2 regions of the Rahnella sp. PD12R genome follow, and region 1 is predicted to be linked to the other one. Evidence: predicted binding sites of a transcription regulator. Region 1 holds the regulator's gene; the other holds the start of a gene.
The links. Region 1 encodes CRP, which controls carbon source genes, mostly activating them, when cyclic AMP is high. Its sites were predicted from a motif close to ATGTGANNNNNNTCACAT; they were not measured.
Positions count from the first base shown of each region.

Region 2: a site for CRP is predicted at 2,051-2,068, ahead of KWG64_RS23535 (CdaR family transcriptional regulator). Genes of this name have one in related genera too.

Region 1 is NZ_JAHTMS010000005.1:378,058-382,489, reverse strand. Features, by position in the region: gene KWG64_RS12815 (MFS transporter) at 1-274, opposite strand, end outside; gene KWG64_RS12810 (LysR substrate-binding domain-containing protein) at 479-1,390, shown strand; gene KWG64_RS12805 (OsmC family protein) at 1,392-1,799, opposite strand; gene crp (cAMP-activated global transcriptional regulator CRP) at 2,162-2,794, shown strand; gene KWG64_RS12795 (YccS/YhfK family putative transporter) at 2,856-4,432, shown strand, end outside.
Region 2 is NZ_JAHTMS010000017.1:3,974-8,405, forward strand. Features, by position in the region: gene KWG64_RS23530 (MFS transporter) at 1-482, opposite strand, end outside; gene KWG64_RS23535 (CdaR family transcriptional regulator) at 788-1,948, opposite strand; gene degP (serine endoprotease DegP) at 2,166-3,611, opposite strand; gene dgt (dGTPase) at 3,941-4,432, opposite strand, start outside.

The DNA of each region.
Region 1 (4,432 bases):
CCAGCAAACCGAAGCAGAGCGCGAACCCGCCGAGCAAAAACAGCGAGATACCGAGTACTTTCTTGTAGCCGAATCGGTCATTCAGCCAGCCAGCAGGAATTTGAAACAGCGAATAGGCCAGGAAGAAAATGCCTGTGATGTAACCCAGCTGCTCCGGTTGCAGGTTAAATTCCCGCTCAATCGGCAACAGCGCGAACCCCATCACCGTTTTGTCGATATACACCACCGCATAACCGACGAACAGCAGGAAGATCATCAGGGAACGACTTTTCATAGCGGATATCCCTTTTTGTTATCACCGCGTCAGAAGTTCTCACTGTCGGGCGAATAGTAAAATGCGACATGCATCACGTAATCAACTGAATAACAACACATTATTTATTCCAAATCTGAAGCTATCAGCTTTACAGGTTTGCCATAAGATGCAATTTTTGGGTAGGTGATGCTTTTTACTGATAGGGCTTTCAAGCGAGGCGACATGCGTTATTTACCGAAATTGCAGCAACTCAAGGTTTTCCAGCAGGTTATCCGCAGCGGCAGCATTCGCGGCGCGGCGCGGGCGATGAATCAGTCGCAGCCCGCCGTCAGCAGAACCTTGCGGGAACTGGAACAAACGCTTGAAACTCAGCTTATCGTGCGCGGCAATCAGGGCATGGCGCTGACGGAAACCGGCCGCGCCTTTGCGCAGCGCATGCAGTTTATTCTCGAAGAACTTGAACGCGCGGCGGATGAGATCCGGCAGATCAATCAGTATTCGCAGGGTTCGGTGGCTATCGGGTTTTCATCACTGCTGGCGCTGACGGTGTTTCCGGCTCTCAATGAAGCATTCAAAACGCAGTTTCCCCAGTCCAAACTGCTGATTAAGGAAGGCCAGCTTTCGACGCTGTTACCGGCGCTGCGTGAAGGGAAACTCGATTTTGCCGTCGGGACCGCCGGGCCGGGTTTTCCGCTGGAAGATTTGGTGCGTGAACCGCTGTTTAGCGCGCCGTTTGGCGTGATTGCGCGGCAAGGGCATCCGCTGGCAGGTGCCACCACGCTCGAAGAATTACAGGGCGCGCGCTGGGTGTTGCCGGAAACGGATATGGGTTACTACCAGCAGATTCAGCTTTCGATGAACGGCTTTAATGCGCCAGCCGGTGAAACGCCGGTAAGAACGGATTCGGTGGTGTGCGGGCTGAATATGGTGTTGCAGTCGGATTATCTGACGATTGTGGCGAAGGCGATGCGCGCGCCGTTCGGCTTGCAGGAAAGACTTTGCCTGCTCAATATCGATACGCTGCCGGAAGCGGAATATTGCGTACTCTATTCGCAGAAATCGCCGCTGACATTTGCTGCGCGGCGATTTCTGGATTTACTGCGAAGTCAGTGCCAGTCGTATCGCTGGTCGTGACTTATTCGGCGTTCACGACTTCAAAACTGTGGGTGATCGTCGCGGCTTTGCCCAGCATCAGGGATACAGAGCAATATTTTTCCGCAGACAGGCTGACCGCGCGTTCCACAATTTTATCCGTCAGGTCTTTGCCGGTGACGATGAAATGCAGGTTGATGTGCGTGAACAGACGCGGTGCTTCTTCGCGGCGCTGAGACGTCAGTTTCACTTCGCAGTCACGCACGTCGTTACGGCCTTTTTGCAAAATAGACACCACATCAATCGCGCTGCAACCGCCCGCCGACATCAGCAACATTTCCATCGGGCTCGGGGCTTTGTCGCCCGCATTACCGTCCATTGTGATCTGATGGCCCGACGCTGACTCACCTAAAAACGTCAGCCCTTCTACCCATTTTACGCGTGCGTGCATGTGCTCTTCTCCCGGTGGATAAATTCGTCAAATTTTCCCCTCAGACTACCCTTTCACCCAAAAACTGGCAACGTAACCCGATCGCCATCATGCTGAAGCGAGACAACAGAAGACAGCATTGCAAACCTGTGTTACAAACAAAGCCGAAACATACTTTCCAGTAAATTGCGGTGACGGTTTTTGCGGTTTAAGAACAGAACCCACGGTGTTAACAGCAATAATCAGGCTGTTTCACTCCGACATCCGCTTGCAGCATTTCTGGGGAGTTATATGCTGAAAGGGCGCTTTTTAAAGTAAGTGCCGTACAGGGAACTCTGAGCCCTGTGATTTTGGGCAGCGATAACAACAGAGGATAATAGCAAATGGTTCTCGGCAAGCCACAAACAGACCCGACTCTCGAATGGTTCCTGTCTCACTGTCATATACATAAGTATCCTTCTAAAAGTACGCTGATTCACCAAGGTGAAAAAGCCGAAACGCTGTACTACATCGTGAAAGGGTCGGTTGCCGTCCTGATTAAAGATGAAGAAGGCAAAGAAATGATACTGTCATACCTTAACCAAGGTGACTTCATCGGCGAGCTGGGACTCTTCGAAGAAGGGCAGGAACGCAGTGCCTGGGTTCGTGCTAAAACTGCCTGCGAAGTGGCTGAAATTTCTTATAAAAAATTCCGCCAGCTGATTCAGGTAAACCCGGATATTCTGATGCGTCTTTCCGCGCAGATGGCAAACCGTCTGCAAGTGACGTCAGAGAAAGTCGGCAACCTTGCCTTCCTCGACGTAACAGGCCGTATCGCGCAAACTTTGCTTAATCTGGCTAAACAGCCTGATGCAATGACCCATCCGGACGGGATGCAAATCAAGATCACCCGTCAGGAAATCGGCCAAATCGTCGGTTGTTCACGTGAAACAGTCGGACGTATTCTCAAAATGCTGGAAGATCAGAGCCTGATCTCCGCACACGGTAAAACGATTGTCGTTTACGGCACACGTTAATCCCTCAGGAATTGGCGCGACAGCTTACTGTCGCGCCTTTTTTATGGGCTAAGCTTTACCCATGACGCTATGGCGAAGACTGTTCTATCATCCCGAAGTTAACTACGCGCTGCGCCAGACGCTGGTGTTGTGCCTGCCTGTCGGTATTTGCTGGCTGTTTGGCAATCTGCAAATGGGCCTGCTGTTTTCCCTGTGCCCGGCCTGCTGCAACGTCGCCGGCCTTGATACCCCGCACAAACGCTTTTTCAAACGCCTGATTATCGGCGGTTCGCTGTTTGCCGTCAGCAGTATCCTTTTACAGGTGATGCTCGAAAACTGGCACATTCCTCTGCCGCTCATCATGTTAACGCTGGCTTTGCTGCTCGGCGTCACCGGTGAAATCAGTCCGCTGCATGCGCGCCTGTTGCCCGGCGCGCTGGTGGCCACCATCTTTACGCTGAGTATGGTCGGCGTGAGGCCAATGTGGCAGGCACCCGCGCTTTTTGCCGCCGGCACCGCCTGGTACGGGCTGTTTAACTGGGCGTGGTTCCGTATTTCCGAAGAACAACCGATGCGCGAAACGCTCAGCCAGCTGTATTTGCAACTGGCCGATTATTTCGAAGCCAAGTACAGCCTGCTGACGCAACATACCGATCCGGAAACTGCACTTCCGCCGCTGCTCAAACGCCAGCAGCAGGTTATCGACCTGATTGCGTTGTTGTATCAGCAACTGCACATGCTGCCGCAGCATGGACATCATCATCACCACAAACGGTTGTTCCAGCGTTTTCAGGTGGCGCTCGATTTGCAGGAGCACATTACGGTCAGCCTGCATCAGCCGGAAGAAGTGCAAAAACTGGTGGAAGAAAGCCACGCCGAAGCGGTGATCCGCCGGAATGCGCAGGTGATTTCCGCCCGTCTGCGCGTGATTGCGGACGATATTCTCTACCATCGCCTTTCCGAACGCTTCACCATGGCGAATGAGCTGGCGGCGCTGGAAAAAATCGCGGCGCAGAACCCGCAGAATCCGGTCGGCCAGTTCTGTTATTACCATTTCAGCCGTATCGCGCGACTGCTGCGGACGCAACGCCCGCTGTACCGCCGCGATCTGATGAACTCCCAGCCGCGCCTGCCTTTCTGGCCTGCGGTGAAAAGCTACCTGTCCTTTAAATCCTCCGCCCTGCGCAATGCCGCGCGCCTCGGGCTGATTCTGGCGATCGGTAGCAGCCTCGGGCTTTTCTTCAATCTGCCCAAGCCGTACTGGATTTTGCTGACCATCATGCTGGTCAGCCAGAACGGTTATAACGCCACGCGTGTGCGTATCCAGCACCGTGCACTCGGCACGCTGGCCGGTCTGCTGATTGCCGCCGGATTACTGAGGCTGGAATTGCCGGAAGGCATCACGCTGATTTGCATGCTGGTCATCACGCTGGTGTCGTATACCGTGCTGCGCAAGAACTACGGTCTGGCGGTCATCGGTATGACGGTGACCGCAGTTTATACGTTGCAATTGCTGGCGATGAACGGCATCCATTTTCTGGTGCCGCGCCTGATTGATACGCTGATCGGTTGCGCGCTGGCCTTCGGCGGCAGCATCTGGCTGTGGCCGCAATGGCAAAGTGGCCTGATGCGCCAGAACGCCCATCAGGCGCTGGAAAC
Region 2 (4,432 bases), on a different contig from region 1:
AAATACTGTGCGGAGTTAAAAATCGAAACCGCTGTTCCGCGTTCCTGTGCCGGGAACCATGCCGCAACAATCCGGCTGTTGCCCGGGAAAGAAGGCGCTTCAGCCAGGCCGACCAGGAAACGTAATACGAAGAGGGAAACTACGATGCCGAAGCCGCTGAATATATCGACGAACCCTTGCAACAATGTGAATAATGACCAGATGAAAATACTGTAGAAGTAAACTTTTTTGGAACCGAATTTATCCAGTAACCAGCCACCGGGTATTTGTCCGATAACGTAGGCCCAGGAAAATGCCGAAAATATATATCCCATCCCGACAGAATCGAGACCGATATCTTTCGCCATTGCCGACCCTGCAATAGATAACGTCGCGCGGTCGCCGTAATTAAATGATGTGACGATAAATAACATCACCACGATCCAGTAGCGCGCATTAGTTCTTTTTTTCACGGCACTGGCTGATGAAACGATTGTTTCCATGATGTTCTCCGGAATTGAGAGTGATGCAAATACCCCAAGGTATAAGTCATTCCAGCCAGCCACAGAACTGTAGGGTTCAGAGAGGAAGGAAGAATGCCAGTATAAGAACAACCGGAAACCAACTCATTAGGCAAAGTGACAAGCATGGAAAGCGGTTTGCATTTATCTTGAGGCGAATGCCCAGTACCATGCGAGTCAGTTCACGAAAAGAGAATGGCTTGTGATTGACGTCACGTTTAATTAAATTCGGCAATTTCGTCCTGAAAATATCCGCTAAAGAAATACTTTCAGGACGCACAGATTAATTAAACCTGATCGTTATCTAATTGAAGTGCCACATACAACAACAGGCGATCGTCAAAATTTCCCAGATCCAAACCGGTTAATTCCGAAATACGGTTTAAACGATATTCCAGCGTATTACGGTGAATATAAAGTGCCTTAGACGTTGCCGTGGGTTGCACATTATTATGAAACCACGACGCCAGTGTACGCCGCAGTAATCCGTTGCCGTCGGTGGCCTTCAGACGCGCCAGCGGCCGCACCAGTTCATCGGCCTGCCAGCCGCCGCGAAGGCTGTCGAGCAGCACCGGCAAAATCAGATCCTGATAGAAGTAGCAACGCTGCTCGGGCATGCGCTGTTTGCCGACGGTCATGGTGGTTCGCGCGGTGCGATACGACCGGGCAATACTGCCGGGGCCGCTGAAGAAGTTGCCGAGGGAAATACGGACGCGCAGACGACCGGTTTCGGTCATGCGCGACAACAGATGATCGATTCGCTGCCGGTGACCGTCCGGATCCCAGCGATCGTAGCTGTTCAGCGCCGGTTTCAGCACCACCATTTCGGTGAGCGAAACAATCGCGATCAGGTTATCGCGCTCCGGCGTGGTCAGTAAGGTTTGCAGCTGTTGCAGCTCCGCCATCGCGGAATCCACGCCGAGCTGACCGCTGTCGACTTCGACCACCGCCGCCACGCGCGGGCGGTTCAGGTCAATGCCCAGACGCTGCGCCCACTCCATTAATGCAGGAGAAAGTTCGTCCACGCGGATCAGGTTCAGCACCAGTTCTTCGCGCAAACGGCTGTCCTGCGCGAGCATATGTAACAAACGCGCCTGCTCAAGCATCATTTCGGCGGTCATGCAGACCAGTTCGCCGTACTGACGCAGCTGCGACGGATTGCCTGTCAGGCCAATCACGCCGACAATCTGGCCATCTATGCGCAGCGGCAGGTTGATCCCCGGACGCACTCCGTGCAAATGCCGTGCAACACCTTCATCGATATCGACAATACGTTCCTGCGAAATGGACAACAGCGCACCTTCGTGCAATTCGCCAAGACGCTGATCGTCACCGCTACCGATTATTCTTCCCCGTCCATCCATGACATTCACATTACTATCAATGATTTGCATTGTTCGGGCAACAATCTGTTGCGCCAGCTTTGCATCGAGATGATACGCTGACATGATCCCCTGCCTTGCCTGTTTTATCGTTGTCAGACCAGCATACCCAGCGGCTTACGCCGACACATTATGCAAATGCCCAAAGAGCGAAAGCACCTATTGAAGTTGCGGGTAAGGTCACATTTTTAAGCAAATGCCCAAGAAAATTCAGGCGCGGATCGGGAGAAAAAAGCATAAAAAAAGGCACGCCGGAGCGTGCCTTGTGAGGACTGCCTGCGGATTATTGCGCCAGCAGGTAGATTGAAGAGTCACCACGCTGAATATCCAGCGCCAGTACAGACGGCTTGGTATCCAGAATTTTACGCAGCTCGCCTAAGTTAGCGACTTTCTGCTGGTTCACGCCCAGGATCACATCGCCTTTTTTCAGGCCAATGCTCGCAGCTTTTGAACCCGGTTTCACTTCGTCAACTTTCACGCCTTTCTGGTCGCCCGCGGTGCCATTGCTCAGCTCAGCACCTTCAATGCCGGTGAAAATGTTGCCGGATTCCACTTTAGGCGTTTGCGTGCTTTGCTCAATGGTCACGTCAACGTTCACCGGTTTGCCTTCACGCAGCAGACCCAGCGTCACTTTGGTGCCGATTGGCATGGTGCCGATATCCGCACGGAACGACGCGAAGCTGCTGATTGGCTTGCCGTTCATGCTCAGGATCACGTCGCCCGCTTTGATGCCCGCTTTTTCTGCGGCAGATTTCGGCATGACCTGGCTGATGAATGCGCCGCGCTGTGCGTCTACTTTCATCGCTTTCGCCAGCTCGGAGTTAAGCTCGGTACCCATGATGCCCAGTTCGCCACGTTTCACCTGGCCGAATTCGATCATCTGTTTGGACAGGTTTTTCACCATGTTACTTGGGATCGCAAAGCCGATACCGATGTTGCCGCCGTCCGGTGCCAGGATCGCCGTGTTCAGACCAATCAGTTCACCGTTCAGGTTAACCAGCGCGCCGCCGGAGTTACCGCGGTTAATCGCCGCATCCGTCTGGATGAAGTTTTCATAGTTTTCGATGTTCAGGCCGGAACGTCCCAGCGCAGACACGATACCGGATGTCACGGTTTCGCCTAAACCATACGGGTTACCAATCGCCACGGTGTAGTCACCCACGCGCAGCTGCTCGGAATCGGCGATTTTAATCGCGGTCAGGTTTTTGGCGTTTTGCAGCTGAATAACCGCGATGTCAGAACGTGGATCTTTACCGATCACTTTCGCATCGAACTTACGGCCATCGTTCAGCTGTACGCTGATTTTTGTCGCGTTATCAACAACGTGGTTGTTGGTCACAACATAACCTTTATCCGCATCAATAATTACGCCGGAACCCAGCGCACGGAAATCTTCTTTCTGTTCAGGTGCTGGCTGACCGTCAGGTCCCTGACCGCCGCCCTGACAAACCGGGGAGCCCTGGAACGGCGAACCGTCCTGGCACAGCGGAGAGTTCTGACCAAAGAATTGCTGGAACTGCTGGCCCATACGCGGTGTTTTCACCGGCGCGCTGCCTTCCACGTTCACACTCACCACGGACGGCATCACTTTTTCAAGCATCGGTGCCAGGCTTGGCAGCTGTGTGGTGCTCGAAGATGCGGTTTCGGCAGCCAGAGCAGACGAAACCGGGGCCATTGCCATACCAACACTTAACGCTAAAGCGCTGAGGAATAAAGTCGATTTTTTCATTTTTCAGGATCTCTTAAAATTATTGTGGCAACCAAAATAGTCGCGTTGTTTGGTAGTCGTGATACTGAGATGGTATTAATAGCGTGAAGTTCATCAGGGTCATACTGACAATGGTAAAAAAGTATTGTCATTATTTACAAATGGCGCTTTTTCGGACAGTTTCGTAAAGAAAATAAAAGACGTTTAAATTTAACCCTTAACTTTTACCCTAAATAATTCGTATTGCAGGAAGGCGGCAATTGAAGAAGTCCCGATGAGCTGACTGTAGTCAGTGATTTGGGCGACTGAATGCGGCCAACGCATCTGCAATGCAAAGTATGACGGGTAAATTATTCTGCCGCCATCAGACGTCTATATTCATCGTACGCATAAAGATCTGTCATGCCGCTGATATAATCCTGAATCATTCTCGCCCGGTAATAGAACTCCTGCGCGGAAAATTCCGAAACACCTGCGCCTTCGAGCGCCACGACGGCATTGTTATACGCCAGACGGTGTTTGGCAGAAATCTTATGCAACAGACGGGTTTCTATAGGATATTTCCTGTGCGTATCCTCTTCAACCAGCTGGCTAAAATCAGACAATGGCATATCCAGCAACGGGCTGTAAATATCCAGTAATCCGCTGATCACCCGGTAACCCTGTAATTCCAGCTCCTCGACTTCTGGGTGGTTGAATACCTGTTTGAATGCGACGGATTTATAAATCTCTAACAAACGGTTCGCCTGACTGTCATCTTCGAGCAGCGCATGATTAAAGGTTCCCTGATAAACATCTTCTATATTATCAATGAATCTGCGCGCCGCGTGAGGCACCAGCTG